3 regions of the Streptomyces sp. NPDC023481 genome follow, and region 3 is predicted to be linked to each of the others. Evidence: riboswitches for the same ligand, from Rfam matches in the RefSeq annotation. Region 3 holds a riboswitch; each other region holds the start of a gene.
What was found. Region 3 has a riboswitch for cobalamin ahead of ACZ3ZD_RS31370 (prenyltransferase/squalene oxidase repeat-containing protein). Riboswitches for the same ligand answer to the same signal wherever they lie in the genome.

Region 1 (7,580 bases), on a different contig from region 3:
CGCCCGCGCCTTCACCCGCTGCAGCGGGCACATCGGCCGTACAAAAGCAGCGAACCAGCCGCGCCTACGTGAAGACCGGCCAGTTCCGCGATCCGCTCCACGGCGTCCTTCAGGTGATCGGCCGCCAGATCGCCCACCTGGCCGCATGCTTCGCACACCGTGTGATGGTGTGGCTCGGAGCTGACGCCATAACGCTTGGGCCCCGGTCCGTGGACCGCGTGTGTCAGGCCGGCGTCGGTCAGGGTCTCCAGGGTTCGGTAGACCGTCGCCTGGTCGAACGGCACGGCCAGCCGACGTAGTTCGCTGCAGACCTCCGCGGACGAGAGGTGGGCTCCCGATGCAGAGAGCAGCCTGAGGGTACACAGGCGACTGGCGGTGCAGCGCAGGCCGTGGAGACGTAGCAGCGTGGGGAGTTCCGAGGGCGTCGCCGAGCCATGGTGGGCCGACGGCGGAGTCGCGGTCACGTGTCTGCCTTTCTCGCCGCGGTCGAGGAGTCGGGTGCACGGGCTGCCTTTATGGCGCCGGCGCGACATGCGAGGTCCTAGGTCCAACGCCTGATCGCAAGGTACCGTTCTTACTGCTAGCGTGCACCTGCATACGACTCGCAATAACGTCGGAGGACGTTGGACATGGCGCTTTACACGCTCCCGGAACTTCCGTACGACTACTCGGCGCTCGCCCCGGTCATCAGCCCGGAGATCATCGAGCTGCACCACGACAAGCACCACGCGGCGTACGTGAAGGGCGCCAACGACACGCTGGAGCAGCTGGCCGAGGCGCGGGACAAGGAGTCGTGGGGCTCGATCAACGGGCTGGAGAAGAACCTGGCCTTCCACCTCTCGGGCCACATCCTGCACTCGATCTACTGGCAAAACATGACCGGCCCGAAGGACGGCGGCGGCGAGCCCCTGGCCCAGGACGGCGTCGGTGACCTGTCGGACGCGATCACCGAGTCCTTCGGCTCCTTCGCCGGCTTCAAGGCCCAGCTGACCAAGGCCGCGGCCACCACCCAGGGTTCGGGTTGGGGTGTGCTCGCCTACGAGCCGCTGAGCGACCGCCTCATCGTCGAGCAGGTCTATGACCACCAGGGCAACGTCGGCCAGGGCTCGACCCCGGTCCTGGTCTTCGACGCCTGGGAGCACGCCTTCTACCTGCAGTACAAGAACCAGAAGGTCGACTTCATCGAGGCCATGTGGCAGGTCGTCAACTGGCAGGACGTGGCCAAGCGCTACGCCGCCGCCAAGGAGCGCGGCGACAGCCTGCTGCTCAAGCCGTGACGCCGTAGCACACCTCAGGCGTCCTGCCTCGTGATCGTCTTCTCACCCTTCACGTCGGCAGGCGGTACAACGAAAGGCTCCCGCAAGGCAGATCCTTGCGGGAGCCTTTCTGTGGCCGGCGCCCGCCCGAGTCAGGTCAACCTGCGTCCGCGGTACGAGCGTTCCACCGCTCCTCGACCTTGGCCAGCCGCCAGTAGCCGATGGCCGCGGCCCAGACCACCACGAACAGGCCGACGATGACGTAGCCGACGTTGTCCAGGTCCAGGCCCGCGATCCAGCCGGAGGCGTCGTCACTGAGGCCCAGCTTGTCGTGCAGCACCCCGACCAGCTCGATCGTGCCGACGAAGAAGGCCACTGCGATGGACAGGCCGGTGATGGTGAGGTTGTAGAACACCTTGCGGACCGGGTTCGAGAACGCCCACTGGTAGGCGAAGTTCATGAAGGTTCCGTCCAGGGTGTCGAACAGGCTCATACCGGCCGCGAAGAGCAGCGGCAGGCACAGGACCGCGTACCAGGGAAGGCCGGCCGCGGCGCCGTTACCGGCCAGGGCGAGGAGCAGCACCTCGGTGGTGGTGTCGAAGCCGATGCCGAAGAGGAAGCCGAGCGGGAACATCTGGCCGGGACGGCGGATGGACTTGGTGAGCCGGCCCAGAATGCGGTTCATGAAGCCGCGCGAGTCCAGGTGGGCCTCCAGCTCCGCCTCGTCGTAACGTCCGGCTCGCATCGCCTTGAAGACGCGCGCGATCCCGACCAGAGCGACCAGGTTCAGGGCGGCGATCAGGTACAGGAACCCTCCGGAGACGGTGGTGCCGACGGTGCCGAGGACCTGGTGGGTGTGGGAGCCGTCGTTCATCAGGGTGCCGGCGAGCTTCGCGCCGCCGGCGACCAGCGCGGCCATGGCGACCACCACACTGGAGTGGCCGAGCGCGAACCAGAAGCCCACCGACACCGGCCGCTGGCCGTCGGCCATCAGCTTGCGGGTGGTGTTGTCGATCGCGGCGATGTGGTCAGCATCGAAGGCGTGCCGCATACCGAGGGTGTAGGCCGTGATGCCCAGACCCACCCCGAACGCCTTGGTCCCGACCTCGTAGTGGTGCGGCACGACGAGCAAAAAGAGGATGCCGAAGGCGACCACGTGCAGGGCGACGATGACAGCCAGGAGGCCGGCGGTTCGGACGGTGTCCTCGCGGCGCCAGCGGAAGGAAGGGGCGGCGGTGGTTTCGGGCACGCCTGGGGACAGGGTCATACGGTCACGCTCCAGCACCTCGTGGATCAGTTTCGTGCTGCCGTGGCCGGTCTCCTGGCTGACGGGTCATCGCGCCCGCCCCTGCCTTCCCGGCCGTGAGGCCAGTGGCAACGCTTGGGGCGGGAACTCCCCGATCACAGTGGCGAGGGCCGCTCCGGACTGAGTCCCTGAGGGACTGTCACCGGTCTTCCCGAACACCACGGCCCGCCCACCCTAGAAGGCAGGAGGTCGCGGCTGCAAGGCTGCACAACTGATGAGGTATGGAGGCAGGGTGCCGGTGACTGCGATGATGGGCCCATGCATCTCGTCCCCGCGGAACGTGCCGGGCAGCGGACCATCGACGGCCATCGGGTCTGCGACGCCATCGCAGCCGTCGGCGAGCCCGGGCGGGTACGCGCCTGGGCCGACCGTTTCTCCCTGCTCTCCGATCCCGGACGCCTGTCCCTGCTGCTGGCCCTCCACGAGGCGGGCCCCATCGCCGTCTCTGACCTCGCCGTGGTCACCGGGATGCGGGACACCGCCGTGTCCCAGGCCCTGCGTCTGCTGCGGGCCGCGGGCGCGGTGGAGGGCGAGAAGGACGGTAGGGTCGTGCGCTACCGCCTCGTCGACGGCTCCCTCGCCGCGTTGCTGAGCCACTGCACGTCACACGATGCAAGCGCCGACAGCACAATGTCGCGAGGAGCAAGTGGCGCAGGACCACGATAAGGATCGCAGCTGCGCGCCATTGCCGCCGGTCTCGGACAGGGCCAACAGCGGCTCTTGAACCGGGAGGAGTGTTGATGGACCGCATTCGCCGAAGCCTTTTCCGCTGTCCAGCAGTCGGCACCAGAAGGACGGATTCCGGGCTGGGGCGGCGAATTTCCTGATGCAGCTTTCGCCACGTCCGGCTGTGGACGAGTTGGTGTTCACCTGCCCCTCATGGAACTCCTCCCGGCGGCGTGCGGCGTGCGGCGTGCGGCGTGGGGTCGTCGCTCCGGCCGGTCGGTTCAGGCGTGTGCGTGCCCGGTGCGGCGGCGAGAGATTCGGCTGAGGAGGAGGTCCACGACGAGGAAGGCGGCGAGTGGGATCCCGAGCAGCGGGACGTAGTAGCCGACCACGGCGACCATCGCTGCGCCGGGCACCAGCACGTACACCGGTACCTGCCGCCAGGCGCCGCGGGGGATCGGGCGGCCGAAGGCGGAGCCGCGGCCGCGCTGCCACCACATGCGGTAGCCCCAGAGGGTGAGCAGGACCAGGGCCAGGGCGAGGACGGCCAGCGCGATCTGGTTGGCGAGGCCGAACAGGGTGCCGGTGTGGGCGTCGATGCCCCACCGGGTGAGCTCGGCCGGCATCGGGTAGTCGGCGAAGCGCAGGACGTCGGTGACCTTGCCAGTGGCCGGGTCGACGGCGATCGAGTCCTGGCTGGGGCCGCTGCCTGGGCGGACCCGCCTGAATCGCCGGCCGTGTGGGGTGGGGCGGTGGTGGGCGGTTCGACGGACGGGGGCGCTGCTCCCGGGGCGTACGGGTCTCACCTCATCGGTCGGTTGATCGGAACGGTGAGTTCCGCGCCGTTGGTGTGATGTGGAGCACCCAGTGGCCTGTGAACGCCGGGGCCGGCCGAGGTAGTGGACGTCATAGGCCGGCCGGACCGCATGCACGGCCCGGCCGACTCGGTGGGACTCCTCGGCGTTGCGCTGCGACTGGAACAGGGAGTCGGCCGATGCGGGCCGCCTTCGCCTTGTCCTGGGGCGATGGATCAGGCGATCCCGTCCAGCTTGCCTTTCCTGGCGTCGTCGACCAGGGAGGAGAACTGGTCGGCGCTCATCTGGACGCGCTGGCCGAAGTCGTCGGTCAGGACGATGCGGCGGTCGTCGGGGGCGGTCGGGTCGACGAATAGCTGGGGACAGCCGCAGTTGCAGTTGCCGCAGAACGTGGCCACGGGCTCCAGCCCGCTGGTGTCGGTCATGCTGCTCCACCTCCGTGGACATGGGCGTGCGGCGCTCCGGTGTCCGGGCCGGTGCCGCGGGGACTGTCCGGGGGATACCCGGCGCGGATGCGGCGGACGCGCGACCCCGACGTATCCAGGGGGCGCGGGGATGGCGGGTGTGCGCTGCTGCTCCTTGGAGTGCTTCCGGTGCTTCGATTTCGCCAAGGTGGCCGGGAACTGAACGGCACCCGCATCCGACTCGTAAGGAGGAGGCGGGTCGAACACGCAACAGCTCCGTGGGCGGTGATGCGTATGCCTGGGCCGGGGGAGAGATCCTTTGGACGCGTGGCAGCATCAGGTGTCGTGAGTGTGTCCCTGGTGGTGCGGAGCGTGCGCGCGGCGGTGTTTGCCGCGCTGTGCGTGCTGCTCGCTGCCGGAGGGCATGCCCTGGCAACGGGCATGGCGCCGCCGGTGTGGGTGCAGGCCGCCGGGTTTGTGCCGGTGTTCGCGGTGGGCTGTCTGTGGGGCGGCCGTGAGCGGTCGCTGGCCGCCATCGGCATGGGGACTCTGGCTTCCCAGGGCGGGCTGCACCTTGTCTTCCACGCCGTGCAGCCACACCACGCTGCGATGGTCATGCACGGCATGCCGATGCCCTCTGCGCATGCGTTGACGCCGCACGCCGCCGCCGTCCACGTCGGGGCGGCCCTGCTGCTGACCTGGTGGCTGCGGCGCGGCGAGGCGGCACTGTGGTCGCTGCTGCGGCGGACGGTCGCGTTCGTGCCGGGGCTCGCCGCCTGGTGGCAGGTGTCCGGCGAGGCATGGCGCGCGCCGGCCGGGCCAGTGCTTGTGCGTCGGGCCGCCGGTGAGCGGTGGGCCTTGCGGCAGGTACGGCTGAGGTACGCCGTGCACCGGCGGGGGCCGCCGGCAGGGATGTCGTACGCGTGTCGTACGTGATCTGAACCCGACATCCCCTTCTCTCATCCGTACGGAGATCCATCACCCATGTCCAGGACCCGCACCACCCTGCGCCGCGCCGGCGCCGTCACCGCCCTCACCGCCGCCGGGCTCCTCGCCGCCGCGGGCGTCGCTTCCGCGCACGTCACCGTCCACCCCGACAGCTACGCCAAGGGCGCCACGGACGGCGTGCTGACTTTCCGCGTCCCCAACGAGGAGGACAACGCCTCCACCACCAAGGTCCAGGTCTTCCTGCCGACCGACCACCCCGTCCTCGGCGTCCTGGTCCATCCGCAGGACGGCTGGACCGCCAAGGTCACCAACACCAAGCTCAAGACCCCCGTCAAGACAGACGACGGCACCATCACCGACGCCGCCTCCGAGATCACCTTCACCGGTGGCAAGATCGCACCCGGGCAGTACGAGGACTTCAACGTCGCCTTCGGCCAGCTGCCCGACGACGTCGACCAGCTGACCTTCAAGACCCTGCAGACGTACTCCGACGGCAAGACCGTCCGCTGGATCGAGGAGGCCCAGGGCGGCCAGGAGCCGGAGAACCCGGCACCCGTCCTCAAGCTCACCGCCAAGGGCGCGGAGGACGGAGCCGGCGCTTCGACCGCCCCGGCCGCGAGTTCGAAGAGCTCCGAGAGCGCCAAGCCGACCGCCTCGGCGAGCGACTCGACCGCCCGCGGTCTCGGCGTCGCCGGGCTGGTCGTCGGCGTGCTGGGCCTGGCAGCGGCGGGCTTCGCCGTCGTCCGCGGGCGCTCCGCCGGATCCCGGGCCGAGTAGCGCGCCCGCCCTGCCGGCGGAAGCCCGTCGGCAGGGCGCCGGTCGGTTGCCTCCTGCGCGCTCCGTCGTCCGATCAGACGGCTACCGGATCGGCGACGCCGTACCCGGCCTCGACGATGGCCGTGCGCAACCGCTCGTCGTCGAGATCTTCCTTGATGCTCGCCGCGCAGTGCTCGCAGCTCATGCCGGTGACGTTGTGCTCCTTCTGGTGCATGAGGGAACTCCCGGGCGCTGTAAGGGGCTCGGGTGGCGTGCGAATCCGCGGGTGCGGGTGTTCACGCCGACGCCGTCACCTCGGAGGTCGGCTGGGCGGACCACAGAGTTCCGCGTGACGCACTTGTGTATGACGTGATGTGGGTGTACGCGGGAAAGGAGCCCGGGACGTCGCGGCGAGAATGCGTCCGCGGACCGGGAACTCACCGCCCTCTTCTTCCGACTCCTCTCGGAGAACGGACAGGAGGTGGGATGGACGGTCTGGATGTGCGGATGCGCGAGGTCGCGTGCCGCCATGGCCGGGTCGAGGCCGTGTGCGGGGTGGACCTCGACATCGAGGCGGGCGAGCGAGTCGCGCTGACCGGCACCAACGGGTCGGGTAAGACCACGCTGATACGTGCCGTGCTCGGCCTGCATCGGCAGGCCGACGGGCAGATCTTGGTCGGTGGCCGAGGCACCGGTACGGCGGCCGAGTGGGCATGGCGGCGCCGGGCGTGCGCGTGGATTCCGCAGAAGCCGGCGGTGGGCCGTTTCCCGCTGCTGGGAGATGAGCTGCTGGCCAGCAGTGGGGCGCCGCGCGAAGCGGGGGAGGCGGCGCGCAAGCTCGGCGTCGGGCCACTGACCGGCCGCCCGCTGCACACGCTGTCCGGGGGCCAGCTGCAGCGCATGTATCTGGCCCGCGCGGTCGGGTGTGTCGCCGCCGGGGCGGGGGTGCTGCTGGCGGACGAGCCGACGGCCGCCCTCGACTTCGCAGGGCAGGAGGAGGCGGCCGACGTACTGCTGTCGCTGCCGGTGACCGTCGTGGTCGTCACCCACGACCGTGCGCTGGCCGACCGCTGCGACCGGGTGCTGGAGATGGCCGCCGGCCAGCTGCGGGAGGCCCGGTGAACAATCTCGCCGCCGCCGACCTCGGAACGCTCCTGCAGCTCATACCCGTCCAACGGGCGGGCCTCGCCCTGCTGTTGGCGGCGGCCGGACTGCCGGTGATCGGCGTGGTGATCGTCGGGCTCGACATCATGCCGGTGCGGTTCGCCATGATGCACGTCGCTCTGCTCGGCATCGCCGTCGGACTGCTCACCGGGCTTGATCCGATGCTGTGCGCGCTCGTCGCCTGTGCCCTCGCGGGTGCCGGTGTCGCGCCGCTCGCCCGCACCCCGGACGGCCTGTCCGGGGCGATGGGCCTGCTGATGAGCCT
Region 2 (7,580 bases), on a different contig from region 3:
CCAAGCGGAATCTCTCGCGCGCGTTACTGACACCCCCACGCCCGTCCCAGTTCATCTTCCGTTCACCCAGGTTGCCTACGTTCGACCCGCCAATGACCTCGAACGATTGCCTGGGTAAATGGAAAGCTTCTCGCTGATCCTCGCGATAGTGGTCGTCACCGCTCTCGCGTTCGATTTCACGAACGGTTTCCACGACACCGCGAACGCGATGGCCACCACCATCTCCACAGGCGCCCTGAAGCCGAAGATCGCGGTCACCATGTCGGCCGCCCTCAATCTGGTGGGCGCCTTCCTCTCCGTGGAGGTCGCGAACACGATCTCCAAGGGTCTCGTCGACGAGACCGGCATCCGTCCCGAGGTCATCTTCGCCGCCCTGGTCGGCGCGATCCTCTGGAACCTGCTGACCTGGCTGGTGGGCCTGCCCTCCAGCTCCTCGCACGCCCTGATGGGCGGCCTGGTCGGCGCCACCGTCGCCTCCGCCGGCTTCGGCGCCGTCCACGGTGACGTACTGGTCACCAAGGTGCTGCTGCCGGCCGTCGCCGCGCCGATCGTGGCGGGCCTGGCCTCGCTGCTGGCCACCCGGTTCTCCTACGGCATCGGCGGCACCGCGGACGGCGAGGCCACCCGCAAGGGCTACCGCGCCGGCCAGATCGCCTCCGCCGGCCTGGTCTCCCTGGCCCACGGCACCAACGACGCCCAGAAGACGATGGGCATCATCACCCTCGCCCTCGTGGCCGGCGGCTCGCTCGCCCCCGGCTCCAACCCTCCCACCTGGGTGATCCTCTCCGCCGGCCTGGCCATCGCGCTCGGCACCTACATCGGCGGCTGGCGCATCATCCGCACCATGGGCAAGGGCCTGACCGACCTGGAGCCGCGCCAGGGCTTCGCCGCGCAGACCAGCGCCGCGACCGCCATCCTGGCCTCCTCGCACCTCGGCTTCTCCCTCTCCACCACGCACGTCGTCTCCGGCTCGGTGATGGGCGCGGGTCTGGGCCGCAAGGGCGGTGTGGTCCGCTGGTCCACCGCGACGCGCATGTTCGTCGCCTGGGCGCTGACCCTGCCGGCCGCCGCGCTGGTCGGCGCCGGTGCCGAGTCCGTCACCGGCCTCGGTGACTGGGGCACCGCCGCCGTCGCCGTCTTCCTCGTCGCCGCGAGCGCCGCGATCTGGAAGATCTCCCGCCGCGAGGTCGTCGACCACACCAACGTGGTCGAGGAGCCCGACGAGCCGGCCGGTGTGGTCACCACCGCCATCGCCGCCGTGATCCCGCCGCCCACCGGCACGGTCGCCCCCGACCTGGGCCTCACGTTCCCGCAGCAGACCACCGCCCCCGCCGAACCGGCCCCGGCCGGCCCGCCGGCCGCCACGGTCTGACCCCGCGTCACGGTTACTGAAGGAAGCATCCCCATGAAGATCGACTGGGCGGCCCTCGGCTCCGTCTTCGGCGTCAGCCTCGCGTTCACCGTGGGCCTGGTGGCCCTGTTCACCCTCGGCATCAACGGCCTGGCCCGGCGCGAGAAGGCCGCGGCCCAGGGCGGCTCCGCCGGGCTGGCGGTGACCGGTGCGTACGTGTGCTTCGCGGCCTGCGCGGCGGCGGTGGCGTACGGCATCCACCTGATCGTCGCCAAGTCCTGACGGCCTCGTCCACCTCATCGCCGCCACACCCCGACGGTCCCGGACCGTCCCCCAGGCCCTGCCGGGCGCCCCCTCCAGCGGGGCCCGGCAGGGCCTGGGCGTGTCGGCGGTGTGGGCCTCAGCACAGTCCGGCGTCCCAGGTCAAAGGCAGGTTGACGGTCGTTTGGGGCGCGTGGTGGACTGCCTGGGCCAACTACGGCGGCAGGAGAGGAAGCCGGTGCGAATCCGGCGCGGTCCCGCCACTGTCACCGGGGAGACGAACCCCGGGAGCCAGGAACTCTCACCGTCGATTCACGTCGTATTACCAGGGCGCGGACACCCTGAGTGAGGACACATATCGCCATGCCCGGCTGCCGAACGACGACCCCTACCAGGCCCGTTCCCGTCCCCACGGCCGGCTGAACCGATGGGTGCCGATCGCACGTACGCGTACGGCGCCGCCGCCGGCGTCCTCGGGGACCTGCTTCTCGGCGATCCGCGCCGCGGGCATCCCGTCGCCGCGTTCGGCCGGGCGGCGGGCGCCGTGGAAGGCGCGTTGTGGCACGACCACCGTGGCTGGGGCGCCCTGCACACCGCCCTGTGCGCCGGCGGCTCCGTCGCACTCGGCGCGCTGGCCGCGCGTGCCGTACGCCCCTCCCCTGCCGCCTCCGTCGCGCTGACCGCCGCCGCCACCTGGGCCGTCGTGGGGGGCACCTCGCTGGTCCGGGAGGCCCGCGTGATCGGGCGTGCCCTGGAGTCCGGGGACGTCGAGGCGGCTCGGGCGCGGCTGCCCCATCTGTGCGGCCGGGACCCGCAGTCGCTGGACGCCGACGGGATCGCCCGGGCCGTGGTCGAGTCGGTCGCCGAGAACACCTCCGACGCGGTGGTGGGCGCCCTGGTGTGGGGCGCGGTGGCCGGGGTCCCGGGGCTGCTCGGCTTCCGCGCGGTCAACACCCTGGACGCGATGGTGGGGCACAGGTCGCCGCGTTTCCGGCGGTTCGGCTGGGCCTCCGCCCGCCTGGACGACGTGGCCGGCTGGCCGGGGGCCCGGCTGACCGCCGTACTCGCCGCCGCGTCCGGACCGGATCCGCGTGGCGCCCTGCGCGCCTGGCGGGCGGACGCGCGCCGGCACCCCAGTCCCAACGCCGGGCCCGTGGAGGCCTCCTTCGCGGGTGCCCTCGGCGTCCGCCTGGGCGGGACGCTCTCCTACGGCGGCCGGGTCGAGCACCGCCCGGTGCTCAACGGCGCCACCGGACGGCCGGTCCGGGTCACCGACATCGACCGGGCCGTACGGCTCTCCCGCCGGGTCGGCCTGCTCGCCCTCGGCAGCACGCTTCTCGCGCGCCGAATCCTGAAGGGACGCGGCAAGTGAACGGTGGTCTCCTCGTCGCCGGCACCACCTCCGACGCCGGCAAGAGCGTCGTGACGGCCGGCATCTGCCGCTGGCTGGTCCGCCAGGGCGTGAAGGTCGCGCCGTTCAAGGCGCAGAACATGTCCCTCAACTCGTTCGTGACGCGCGAGGGTGCCGAGATCGGCCGGGCGCAGGCGATGCAGGCCCAGGCCTGCCGGGTCGAGCCGACCGCGCTGATGAACCCGGTGCTGCTCAAGCCCGGCGGCGAACAGAGCAGCCAGGTGGTGCTGCTGGGCAGACCGGTGGGCGAGCTGAGCGCGCGCGGGTACCACGGCGGGCGCCAACAGCGGCTGCTGGGCACGGTGCTGGACTGCCTGGCCGAGTTGCGGGGCACGTATGACGCGGTGATCTGTGAGGGGGCGGGCAGCCCGGCCGAGATCAATCTGCGGCGGACCGACATCGTCAACATGGGGATCGCGCGGGGCGCGCGGCTGCCCGTGCTCGTCGTCGGCGACATCGACCGCGGGGGCGTCTTCGCCTCCTTCTTCGGCACGGTCGCCCTGCTCTCCCCCGAGGACCAGGAGCTGGTCGCCGGCTTCCTGGTGAACAAGTTCCGCGGCGATGTCGGCCTGCTGGAGCCCGGCCTGGACATGCTCCGGGACCTCACCGGGCGGCGGACGTACGGCGTGCTGCCGTTCCGGCACGGGCTCGGCATCGACGAGGAGGACGGGCTGCGGGTGTCCCTGCGGGGCACCGTACGGGAGTCCACGGTCACTCCCCCGGTCGGCGAGGACGTGCTGCGGGTCGCCGTGTGCGCGATCCCGCTGATGTCCAACTTCACCGACGTGGACGCGCTGGCGGCCGAACCGGGTGTCGTGGTGCGGTTCGTGGACCGGCCGGAGGAGCTGGCGGACGCCGACCTCGTGGTGGTCCCGGGCACGCGCGGGACCGTACGGGCGCTGGCGTGGCTGCGGGAGCGGGGGCTGGCCGACGCCCTGGTCCGGCGGGCCGCCGAAGGGCGCCCGGTCCTCGGCGTCTGCGGTGGCTTCCAGATCCTCGGCGAGCACATCGAGGACGACGTCGAGTCCCGCGCCGGGGCCGTCCCCGGCCTGGGCGTGCTGCCCGTCCGGGTGCGCTTCGCCCGCGAGAAGACCCTCACCCGGCCGAGCGGCGAGGCCCTCGGCGAGCGGGTCGACGGCTACGAGATCCACCACGGCGTGGCCACCGTCGAGGGCGGCGAACCCTTCCTGGACGGCTGCCGGGTCGGCCAGACCTGGGGCACCCACTGGCACGGCTCGCTGGAGTCGGACGGCTTCCGGCGGGCCTTCCTGCGCGAGGTGGCCGCCGCCGCGGGCCGCCGCTTCGTGCCCGCGCCCGGTACCTCCTTCGCCGCGCTGCGCGAGGAGCAGCTCGACCGGCTCGGCGACCTGATCGAACAGCACGCGGACACGGACGCGCTCTGGCGGCTCATCGAGTCGGGCGCGCCGCAAGGACTGCCTTTCATTCCACCGGGAGCGCCCGCATGAGCACAGTGTTGTTGTTGTCGACCGCCGACACGGACCTGCTGGCGGCCCGGGCCGCCGGCGCCGGTTACCGCATCGGCAACCCCACCCGGGTCGATGTCGCCGGGGAGCTGCCGGGCCTGATCGAGGGCGCGGACCTCGCCGTCGTACGGCTGCTGGGCGGCAAGCGGGCCTGGGAGGACGGGCTGGCCGCACTGAAGGCGGCCGGGATCCCGACCGTGCTGCTGGGCGGCGAGGCCGTGCCGGACGCCGAGTTGATGGCCGAGTCGTCGGTGCCGGCCGGTGTGGTCGCGGAGGCGCTGAAGTACCTGGTCGAGGGCGGCCCCGCGAACCTGCTGGAGCTGTCCCGGTTCCTGTCCGACACCGTGCTGCTGACCGGCGAGGGCTTCGAGGAGCCGCGCGGGATGCCGGAGTTCGGCGTGCACGGCTCGTACGAGGTCCGGGACGGCCGCCCGACCGTAAGCGTGCTGTTCTACCGGGCGCACGAACTGAGCGGGAACACCGCTTTCGTGGACACCCTGTGCGAGGCGATCGAGGCGCAGGGCGCCAACGCCCTCCCGGTGTACTGCGGTTCGCTGCGCGGCGCGGACCCCGCGCTGTACGAGCTGCTGGGCCGGGCCGACGCGCTGGTGGCCACCGTGCTCGCGGCCGGCGGCACGCACGCCTCCCAGGCCTCGGCGGGCGGTGACGAGGAGGCCTGGGACATCGGCGCGCTCGCCGACCTGGACGTCCCGGTGCTGCAGGGGCTGTGCCTCACCTCCTCGCGGGCCGCGTGGCAGGAGTCCGACGCGGCCCTGTCCCCCATGGACGCGGCGATGCAGGTCGCGATCCCGGAGTTCGACGGCCGGCTGGTCACCGTGCCGTTCTCCTTCAAGGAGCAGGGCCCCGACGAGGTCCCGGTGTACGTCGCCGACCCCGAGCGGGCCGCCCGGGTGGCCGGGATCGCCGTCCGGCACGCCCGGCTGAGGCACAAGCCGAACGCCGACAAACGGATCGCCCTGGTCTTCACGGCGTACCCGACCAAGCACTCCCGGGTCGGCAACGCGGTCGGCCTGGACACGCCCGCCTCGGCGGTACGGGTGCTGGACGCGCTGCGGGACGCCGGGTACGGCGTCAGCGGACACCCGTCCGAGGGCGACGAGTTGATCCACCGGCTGATCGAGGCCGGCGGCCACGACGTCGAGTGGCTGACCGAGGACCAGCTGGCCGCCGCGCCCGCCCGGGTGCCGCTGGCCGACTACCGGGCGTGGTTCGGGAAGCTGGACCCGGAGCTGCGGGACGCCATGACCGAGGCGTGGGGCGAGCCACCGGGCAGCCTCTACGTGGACGGTGACGACATCGTGCTGGCGTCCCTGCAGTTCGGGAACGTCGTCGTGATGATCCAGCCGCCGCGCGGCTTCGGGGAGAACCCGATCGCGATCTACCACGACCCGGACATGCCGCCGTCGCACCACTACATGGCCGCCTACCGGTGGCTGGAGAACACGTTCGGCGCGGACGCGGTCGTGCACATGGGCAAGCACGGCACGATGGAGTGGCTGCCCGGCAAGGGGCTGGGCCTCGGTGCGGGCTGCGCGCCCGACGCCGTCCTCGGCGATCTTCCGCTGATCTACCCGTTCATCGTGAACGATCCCGGCGAGGGCACCCAGGCCAAGCGGCGCGGGCACGCCACGGTGGTCGACCACCTGGTGCCGCCGATGGCCCGCGCGGACACCTACGGCGACCTGGCCAAGCTGGAGCAGCTGCTGGACGAGTACGCGCTCGTCTCCGACCTGGACCCGGTGAAGGCCCCCGCGGTCCGCGCCCAGATCTGGACCCTGGTCAAGGCGGCCGAACTCCACCACGACCTGCACGTGGACGAGCAGCCGGACGACGAGGCGTTCGACGAGTTCGTCATGCACATCGACGGCTATCTGTGCGAGATCAAGGACGTGCAGATCCGGGACGGCCTGCACATCCTGGGCGGCGGACCGGTCGGCGAGCCGCGGGTGAACCTCGTGCTGGCCGTGCTGCGCGCCTCGCAGGTGTGGGGCGGCAAGGCCGACGCGCTGCCGGGCCTCAGGGCCTGCCTCGCGGCCCACTTCGGGCTGGTGGAGAAGGAGTTGCTGGCCGAGCCGGGCGCGCCGGTGAAGGTGCCGGTGGAGCTGACCGACCTGGTCGAGGGTCCGGCCCGGTCCGCCGCCGACACGATCGACCTGCTGGAGCAGCTGTGCCGGCGGATCGCGGAGGGCATGGAGGCGCGGGCGTGGGACCGCGCGGTCGTCCCGGCGCTGCTGCGGGGCGTGCTCGGCACCGAACTCCCGGACGCGGTCGCGGTGCTGGAGTTCGCGTGCGACGAGGTCGTACCGCGGCTGGCGCGGACCACCGACGAGATCGGGCACATCCTGCGGGCCCTGGACGGCGGTTACGTCCCGGCCGGCCCGTCGGGCTCGCCGACCCGCGGTCTGGTGAACGTGCTGCCGACGGGCCGGAACTTCTACTCGGTCGACCCCAAGGCCATCCCGTCCCGGCTGAGCTGGGAGGTCGGCCAGTCGCTCGCGGACTCGCTGGTCGCCCGCTACCTCCAGGACACCGGCGCGTACCCGAAGTCGGTGGGCCTGACCGTGTGGGGTACGTCCGCGATGCGCACCCAGGGTGACGACATCGCCGAGATCCTGGCGCTGCTGGGCTGCCGCCCGGTGTGGGACGACGCCTCGCGCCGGGTGACCGGCTTCGAGGTGATCCCCCTGGCGGAGCTGGGGCGCCCCCGCATCGACGTCACCGTCCGGATCTCCGGGTTCTTCCGGGACGCGTTCCCGCACGTGGTCGGGCTGATCGACGACGCGGTGCGGGCGGTGGCCGAGCTGGACGAGCCGGCCGACCGGAACTTCGTCCGGGCGCACGTGGACGAGGACAGCGCCGGGCACGGCGACCGGCGCCGGGCCACGGCTCGTATCTTCGGCTCCAAGCCGGGCGCGTACGGCGCCGGTCTGCTGCCGCTGATCGACGCCCGCAACTGGCGCAGCGACGCCGACCTCGCCGAGGTGTACGCGGTGTGGGGCGGCTACGCGTACGGGCGGGGGCTCGACGGGCGGGCGGCGCGCGGCGACATGGA
Region 3 (7,580 bases):
GGTGACCGCCACTCCGAGTTCGTACAGAGCGCCGGGCAGCACCCGCAGGGCACGCTTGGGGTTGGCGAGGGTGTTGGCGGCACCGATGCAGCACATCATGCAGGCCAGCCGCAGCCCGTCGGTGGCCGAGGACAGCAGCGCCTCCAGCGACACCGGGCCGCCGATCCTGATACCCGCGTACCAGTCGGGAGTGGGTATGTGCGGCAGGGAGAACAGGAAGTGGTCGTGCGGGGTGACGCCGGTGGCGAACACGGCGCGGAAGACGACGCGGATCGCCACGACCGTCAGGGCGAGGTAGAGGTAGTACTTGAAGCCCCGCGCCCACGGTGCCTCGGTGCGCCGGGCCGTGACGACGTAGCCGAGGACGGCGAGCACCAGGACCAGCAGCAGCGGGTTGTCGGTACGGCTGACGGCGGTGGCCAGGGCGAGGGCCCACACCCACCAGGCGGCGGGATGCAGCGTGCGCGGGAGGCGACGGCCGCCGCCGTCGGACACCGTGACGGCCGGCGACACCTCCATGGTCGTTCGGGCCACCGCGGTCACTCGGTACGACGACGCCGGTGTGCCACGTAGCCGGCGGCGCCGCCGATCAGGACCACGAGCCCGGCGCCGGTGGCGACCGGTACGAGCGAGCCCGAGTCGCGCCTGGCATCGGCGGCAGGCTCGGCATTCACGACCCGGGTACCGCTACCGGTAGCCGGGCTCGACGCGGTGGGCGCCGGGCTGCTCGTGGTGGCAGTGGGCGACGGCGACGGGCTCGGCGACTTGCCGGGCCTCGGCTTCTCGGGTTCGGGTGAGCGCGGCTCGGAGGGTGTCGTCGTCTGCCGTACGGGAACCGGGCCGGTGTCGACGTCCGGTGGCAGGGACGGCGCCCTGTGGGTCGATCCGGGCCTGCCCGCGTCACCCTGCGGCCTGGTGTTGTGGGCGCGCAACTGGTCCGGCGTGACCTTCGGGCGGCCTTCGGTGCCCTGGATGTTCGTACCGCCGAAGACCCACAGGTCGACGCTGCCGGGCCTGGGCTTGTAGAGCATGGCGCCCAGCTGGCTGTAGCTCCAGTCCCTGGCTCCGGGATCCGCGTGCCAGTACGACCAGTACGCGGAGGCCGGCGGGGTGAGCACGCAGTCGTCCTGGGCGGGCGTCGGGTACTGCTGACCGCTCTTGTAGCCGCTGTATCCGATCCTGCAGACGAAAGCCGGGCCGTCGTGACCGGTGCCGACGGTCCTCCAGCCACCCTGGTTGAGCAGCTCGTACCCCGTCGTCGGTGTGGTGCCGCAGGAGCGCAGGATCGGGCCGCCCCAGTGGCTGAAGTCCACGGCGAGGACGACGCCGGAGGTGGTGGTGCAGCGGCCCATGGGCTGCGGGTCGGCGGCCGCCCGGGTGGCGGTCGCCGCGACCGTCCCGGCCGTCAGGCCGAGTACGGCGAGCACGCGAAGGAGACCGATGCGGTTCATCGTCCGCTCCCGGTGTCCGTGCGACGGCGGGCGACGATCACCGTGCGCCGGCCGGCGAGCACCAGCAGGGCGGCGATCGCGGCGAGGGCACCGGCCTGGGCACCGGTGGAAGCGAGGACACCGCCCCCGCCACCCCCGTTCGCGGTCGTCCCACCGTCGCCGCCACCGGACTCACCCGTGGTGACGATGTCCGGGCCACTGCTGCTGGGCATGGCTGTGGGTGTAGGTGTGGGCTGTGGTGACGTGCCGGTGAGGCTGCGCTTCAGCCTGCCGAACGAGATGCCGGTGGCGCCGCCGACGGCCTGGGTGGAGGCGCGCAGGTCGGAGCCGCGCTGACCGCCCTTGGCGACGTTGAAGCCACCGTCGGTGTTCTGCTGGGAGGCGAGGAACCTGCGTGCCTTGGTGATCTTCGAGGTGTACTCGCCGGCGTCCAGGGAGAGCGCCTGCACGGCGAGGGCGGCGGAGTTCACCGAGTCACCCGCGGCGCCGGGGAAGCCGCCGTCGGCCAGCTGCCTGGACGCGATCCAGGTCAGCGCCTTGTCCACGGCCTTGTCCGCCTTGGCCCCGCCCGCCAGGTCGAGCGTCATGGCGGCGATGGCGGTGGAGTCCACGTCGGAGTCCATGGTGGACGGAATCAGACTCGGCCAGGCGCCGCTGGGCTGCTGGAGGCTCTCGAGGTAGGTGATCGGCTGCTTGGCCGCCGCCTTCTCACCGGCACGCAGCTGCGCCATCACGGCCAGGGACTGGGCGAAGACCGAGGGCGCGTACCGGTAGGCGCCCTCGGCGGCGCAGGAGCGGTCGGGGCCCGTGCTCGGCTTGGTGCAGACGGCCTTCGCGAGCGCGGCGATCAGGTCGTGCCCCGCGAAGTGACGCGGGTCGCGGCCGACGGCCTCGGCGAGCAGCGCGGTCTTCCCGAGAGAGCCGCCCGCAGCGTACGGCGTGCCGATGCCGGTCCAGTCGTCGACGGTGCGGCCCTCGCCGTCCTTGCCGCGGTGGTCGAGGAAGTCGACGATGCCGCGCAGCCTGGCGTTGTCCAGGCCCGTGGCGGCGAGGGCATAGGCGCCGTCGATGGTGAGGCCGAAATCGGCGCGGGCCGAACCGGTACCGGCGGTGTAGTACTGGCCCCGCTTGAGGTTGGCCGCCCTGGTGAGGTAGGCGACACCCTTCTTCAGATCCGGTCCCACGCCCGTAGGAGCACTCGGTGAGCCGCTGGGCGTGGTCGGCGGCTCGGACGGAGGCACGGGCTTCTTCGTCGTGAGGGTGACCAGGCTCGTTCCCGCACCGGCGAGGACGGCGGGCGGAGTCGCGTAGAGGGCCGGGTCGGTGTCGGTCTCCTCGAAGCCGAAGCCGCCGCCCTTGAGCTGGTGCCGGGACAGCCAGCCGACGGCCGCGTCCGCGCGTTCGGTGTCACCGAGAGCGCGCAGGGCCTGCGCGGCGTATGCCGTCGCGGTCACGCTGCCGGAGGAGGATCCGGTATAGCCGGGGAAGGCGCCGTCCGCTCGCTGGGTCTTGGTCAGGTAGGTGCGAGCGTGGGTGACGGCGTCGTCGTGGCCTCCGGCCTTGTGCAGCACCAGGGCGACCAAGCCGGTGGTGGCGGGGTCACCGTCGCAGTACTCGCCGGCGCGGATGAGGATGCTGGTGATGCCGCCGTCCTTGCACTGGAGTTGCGTGAGACGGTCGACGGTCGTGGCCGGGGGTGCCACCCCGGCGCGCAGGAGGGCCAGGACGGACAGGGCCTGGCCCTCGGTGTAGGACGCGGACCGGAAGTCGCCCTCGGCGGTGCAGCCCGGGTGCGCGTCGCCGGATTCGGGGCCCGCCGCGCACACGTTCTTCGTGAGGACGTCGATGAGGTCGCGCCCGCCGAGAGCACGCGGATCGCGTTCGGTGACCTCGGCGAGGAGGGCGAGGCGGGCGACGGCGGTGGCGTCCGGCGCCTGGTCGGCGCCGTTCGGGTAGCCGAAGTCGCCGACGTGGGCGGCGAGGAAGCCGGTGACCTTGTCGAGCGTGGCGCTCTCGCCGTCCACCGCGGCGAGAGCGTAGGCGGTGTCGGCGGTCAGCGCGTAGTTCGGTGTGGTTGCTCCGTCGTCGACGATGCGCTCGCCGTCGGTCAGGCGGCCCTTGAGCCATGCTGCGGCAGCGGTCAGGTCGACCGTGCCGGGGGCGCCGGTGGGCGTTCCGCCCGGGTCGGGTGTGTGGGTGGCGCCGGCGCGTACGTCGTCGGGGGTGAAGGCGGGCTTGCCCGTCGTGCCGCCGACGTCCGTGCCGCCGTAGACCCAGGCGTCGACGTCGCCGTCCTTGAGTTTGCGGTCCTTTGCGCCGTACTGGCTGTAGGTCCACTCGTCCTGGCCGGGTGACGCGGTCCAGTACGACCAGTACGCCGTCGCCTGCGGGGTCAGAACGCAGGACTCCTTGTCCGGGGTCGGGTACTGCGTGCCGGAGTGGAAAGCGCCGTAACCGATGCGGCAGATGAATGCGGGGCCGTCGTGCTGGGTGCCGGTGGTGGTGAAGCCGGCGTCGTGCAGCAGGTCGTAGCCCGTGGTGGGCGTGGTGTCGCAACCGCGCTCCACTTCGCCGCCGAACGCCCCGAAGTCGACGGCGACGACGGCACCCTTGGCCGAGGTGCAGTCACCGACACCCTCGGCGGCGGCAGGTGCCGTCGCGAAGAACGTCACGCAGGCCGCCATCAGGATGAACAGGGCGGACACGAGTGCCGTGCCTCGCGCGCCCCCGATTCTCCCGTTTCTTCGCTTCCCCGTCCGCACCACGGCCCCCTCGCGCCTGCCCGACGCGGGCGCGGACGTGGCAGAGGGCCTCCGTCGGACGAGGAGTTCCCCGCAGCCGGAAGCTGGTCGCACCACGCCGTAGTCCACGACGGCGTCTGTTGCTGTTGAACACGCCCCAGGCATTCCGGCTCGCCCGGCGGTACCGGGCCCACGGTTGCGGGTCAGCGCCGGACTTCGACCGGCTTCCCCTGGAACTTGTTGCGTATCAGCGGGATTTGAACACGTCTCACAGACACCGTCAAGGTGGTCCACCGGCCGGCCGAGGTGAACACTGGCGGCTCGGTCACGCGTCCGATACCGTCCCACTGCCGAGTGGGGGAACCCGGTGGGAATCCGGGGCTGACGCGCAGCGGTGTGGGACGGCAGGGACCGGCCCGAGCCCGAATGCCCAAGCGGTGAAGCACCTTTGGAAGCCGGTCCACGCGTTCCGGACGGCGGCCACGCCCGCTGCTCCGCAGGCCACCGTCGGCCCCGCACCGGGTCCGGCCGGCGTCCTCCGTCCAAGGAGCAGGCCATGCCCCGTTCGCTGTCCTACCGCCGTCCCGCCCTCGCCACGGCCGCCGCGCTCGGCGCCTTCGCCCTCACCACGCTGCCCGCCGCGGCCACCTCCACACCCGCGCAGATCGCCACGTCGAAGACGAACGGCGTCACCTACCTCAAGTCGCTGCAAGCGGCGGACGGTTCGTACGCCGGCTCCGGCCTGTCCAACGAGTGGGCCTTCAGCGCGTTCGCCTCGGCCGGAACCGCCGCCGTGGACGTGACGCCCGGCGGCGACCCGAGCAAGAACGCGAGAACCGTCTACCGCAACCTGCTCTCCACCGCCGGCTGGCCCTCCACCTCCCCCGTGGTCACAGACTACGAACGCGCCACGCTGAACGCCTACGCCGCGGGCATCGACCCCTCCCGCGTCTCCGCGTCCCGCAACCTGATCGCCGACATCTACGGCTACTGGCAGACCGCCGAACCCGGCTACATCGGCCCGTCCGCCAACTTCAACGGCACCGTCTTCGCGGCACTCGCCCTGAACGGTGCGAAGACCCAGTCCGGGCAGGCACGCATCCCGCAGGCCCTGCGCGATGCGGTCGTCACCCGCATCCGGGCCAACCAGCACAACGACGGCGGCTGGAACTACAGCAAGGCCGAGGGCAACCCCAGCCAGCTCTCCGCCGCGAGCGACATCGACATGACAGGGGCGGCGATGGCCGCCCTGTGCGTGTCGGGCGTGCCGAACACGGACACGGACGTCGTACAGGCCAAGGCGTTCCTGAAGAGCAAGCTCGTGCCGAACAGCGGCGCCTTCAACGCCATGTTCGGCGTCAACACCGACTCCAACGGCTGGGCGGTGTCCGGCCTGAACGCCTGCGGCATCAACCCGCAGACCGGTGACTTCCTCACCTCCATGGGCAGGACACCGGTGGACTTCCTGATCGCCCAGCAGTTCAACCCGGGCGGCGGCTTCAAGTACCTGCCGTCCGACACCTCACCGGCGGCGTACGCGTCCATCGACGGACTCCGGGCCGTGGCCGGCGGCGGCTTCACGGCCACCCCGCCGGTTCCCACGACGCCGGGTGCGCCCCAGTGGGTGAGCCAGTCCTCCCTCACCGCCGGTACGGCCACGAAGCTGGGACTCACGGTGGACGACGGCGCGGGAAACCTGAAGGTGTGCTCCGTGGCCCTCACCCCGACCGGCTCGACGACCACGCTGGGCGCCCTCCTCGACGCGGCAGCGAGCGCCGCCACGCCGTCCGGCTGCGTCACGAGCGTCACCCCGTCCTCCGGCACCGCCACGATCACCGCCGTCAACGGCAAGGCCAACAGCGGATCGAACACGTGGAAGGTCAGCATCGACGGCTCGGCGTTCACTTCCGCCACGCGGGGCACGGTCCTCGGTGTCGGCGACACGGTCTCGTTGCGCTGGGGCGCCTGACACCAGCGCTGTCGGCCGTGGCGGGACCTACAGTCGAGGCATGCGCATCGTCTCCCTGCTGCCCGCCGCGACCGACATCGTCGCCGAGCTCGGACTGTCGGACCGGCTGGTCGGCCGTACCCACGAGTGCGACTGGCCTCCGCACGAGGTGGCCTCGGTACCCGTCGTGACCGGAGCGGATCTGGATCAGGACGCACTCACCAGCAGGGAGATCTCCGACGCCGTCGGCGGCTCGGCGCACTCGGGCTCGTCGCTGTACACGCTCGACACGGAGGCTCTCGCGGCCCTGCGCCCCGACGTGATCCTCACCCAGGACCTGTGCGACGTGTGCGCCGTGTCCTACGAAAAGGTCAGCCGGGCGGTGCGGCTGCTCGACGCCGACACCCGGGTCCTCAGCCTGGAGCCGCGCACGCTCGACGATGTCCTGGACTGCCTGGTCGGCGTGGGCGAACTGCTCGGCGTGCGGGAGCGCGCCGAGCACCGACGGGCAGCCCTGCTGGGCCGCCTGGACCGGGTCCGCGCGGCGGTCGCGGGACGCGTCCGGCCCCGGGTGGTGGCGATCGAGTGGCTCGACCCGTTGTGGCCCGCCGGACACTGGGTGCCCGAGCAGATCGGCACCGCCGGAGGCCAACCTCTTCTCGCCACGCCCGGCGAGCACACGAAGCCGATGACCTGGGATGCGGTACGCGCCGCACAGCCGGACGTCGTCCTGGTCCTGCCGTGTGGCTTTCCACCTGACCGCACTGTGCGCGAAGCGGAGTTGCTCAGAGATCTGCCGGGCTGGCCGGAACTGCCCGCGGTTCGGTCCGGCCGCGTGTGGGTGCTGGACGGCCCCGCCTACTTCAACCGCCCGGGGCCACGGGTGGTACGCGGGGCCGAAGTACTCGCCCAGGTGCTGCACGGCGCCCGCACCGGAGAACCGGTCACACCGGCCGAAGCGCTGCTGTTCCCCGACCGGTGACGACGGGCAGGAGTCAGAACGCCGTCCAGGTGAACGCCACCTGGTCGCCGGCGTTCAGCTTGAACTGGCAGCCGCCCACCGGGGTGGACGTGCCGTTGACCGAGATGTTCCAGTAGGCGCTGCCTCCACCACTCACGTTCTTGATCGTGTCGACCGAGTAGTCGTCGAACGACGCGTACCAGGTGCCGTCCCAGCTGAAGTGCCGCTTACGCGCGGCGTCGTCGAGGGCCGCCGTCGGCGTCGGCACGGCGGACGGGTTGGCGCCGCCGTTGGTGCCGTCACATCTGTGCGTACCGCCGGTCGCGGTGGTGACCGCATGACCGCGGGTTCTGATCTTCCCCTTGAACAGCAGACCGTCCGGTCCCTGCACGGTCAGGGTCACCTTGACGGGAGCGTTCGTGCCCTGCGTGCTGTCGGCGTGCGCGACGGCCGGCGCGGAGGCGAGGGCGATTCCGAGG

Region 1: linked by a shared signal. The riboswitch ahead of nicT (Nickel transporter NicT) and the one ahead of ACZ3ZD_RS31370 (prenyltransferase/squalene oxidase repeat-containing protein) in region 3 are both predicted to bind cobalamin.
Region 2: linked by a shared signal. The riboswitch ahead of ACZ3ZD_RS26065 (cobalamin biosynthesis protein) and the one ahead of ACZ3ZD_RS31370 (prenyltransferase/squalene oxidase repeat-containing protein) in region 3 are both predicted to bind cobalamin.

The regions. Positions count from the first base shown of each region.
Region 1 covers NZ_JBVHJE010000004.1:17,919-25,498, forward strand. The annotation lists gene ACZ3ZD_RS10375 (Fur family transcriptional regulator) at 12-533, opposite strand; gene ACZ3ZD_RS10380 (superoxide dismutase) at 630-1,277, shown strand; gene nicT (Nickel transporter NicT) at 1,414-2,523, opposite strand; cobalamin riboswitch at 2,551-2,740, opposite strand; gene ACZ3ZD_RS10390 (ArsR/SmtB family transcription factor) at 2,821-3,228, shown strand; partial or broken gene ACZ3ZD_RS10395 (PepSY domain-containing protein) at 3,510-4,046, opposite strand; gene ACZ3ZD_RS10400 (hypothetical protein) at 4,259-4,468, opposite strand; gene ACZ3ZD_RS10405 (hypothetical protein) at 4,793-5,383, shown strand; gene ACZ3ZD_RS10410 (YcnI family copper-binding membrane protein) at 5,432-6,172, shown strand; gene ACZ3ZD_RS10415 (hypothetical protein) at 6,246-6,386, opposite strand; gene ACZ3ZD_RS10420 (ATP-binding cassette domain-containing protein) at 6,638-7,273, shown strand; gene ACZ3ZD_RS10425 (metal ABC transporter permease) at 7,270-7,580, shown strand, end outside.
Region 2 covers NZ_JBVHJE010000014.1:192,421-200,000, reverse strand. The annotation lists gene ACZ3ZD_RS26075 (inorganic phosphate transporter) at 119-1,372, shown strand; gene ACZ3ZD_RS26070 (hypothetical protein) at 1,406-1,633, shown strand; cobalamin riboswitch at 1,773-1,935, shown strand; gene ACZ3ZD_RS26065 (cobalamin biosynthesis protein) at 2,040-2,984, shown strand; gene ACZ3ZD_RS26060 (cobyric acid synthase) at 2,981-4,489, shown strand; gene cobN (cobaltochelatase subunit CobN) at 4,486-7,580, shown strand, end outside.
Region 3 covers NZ_JBVHJE010000019.1:173,669-181,248, reverse strand. The annotation lists gene ACZ3ZD_RS31380 (energy-coupling factor transporter transmembrane component T) at 1-519, opposite strand, end outside; gene ACZ3ZD_RS31375 (hypothetical protein) at 540-1,451, opposite strand; gene ACZ3ZD_RS31370 (prenyltransferase/squalene oxidase repeat-containing protein) at 1,448-4,135, opposite strand; cobalamin riboswitch at 4,332-4,465, opposite strand; cobalamin riboswitch at 4,516-4,645, shown strand; gene ACZ3ZD_RS31365 (prenyltransferase/squalene oxidase repeat-containing protein) at 4,749-6,161, shown strand; gene ACZ3ZD_RS31360 (cobalamin-binding protein) at 6,202-7,122, shown strand; gene ACZ3ZD_RS31355 (DUF4430 domain-containing protein) at 7,136-7,580, opposite strand, start outside.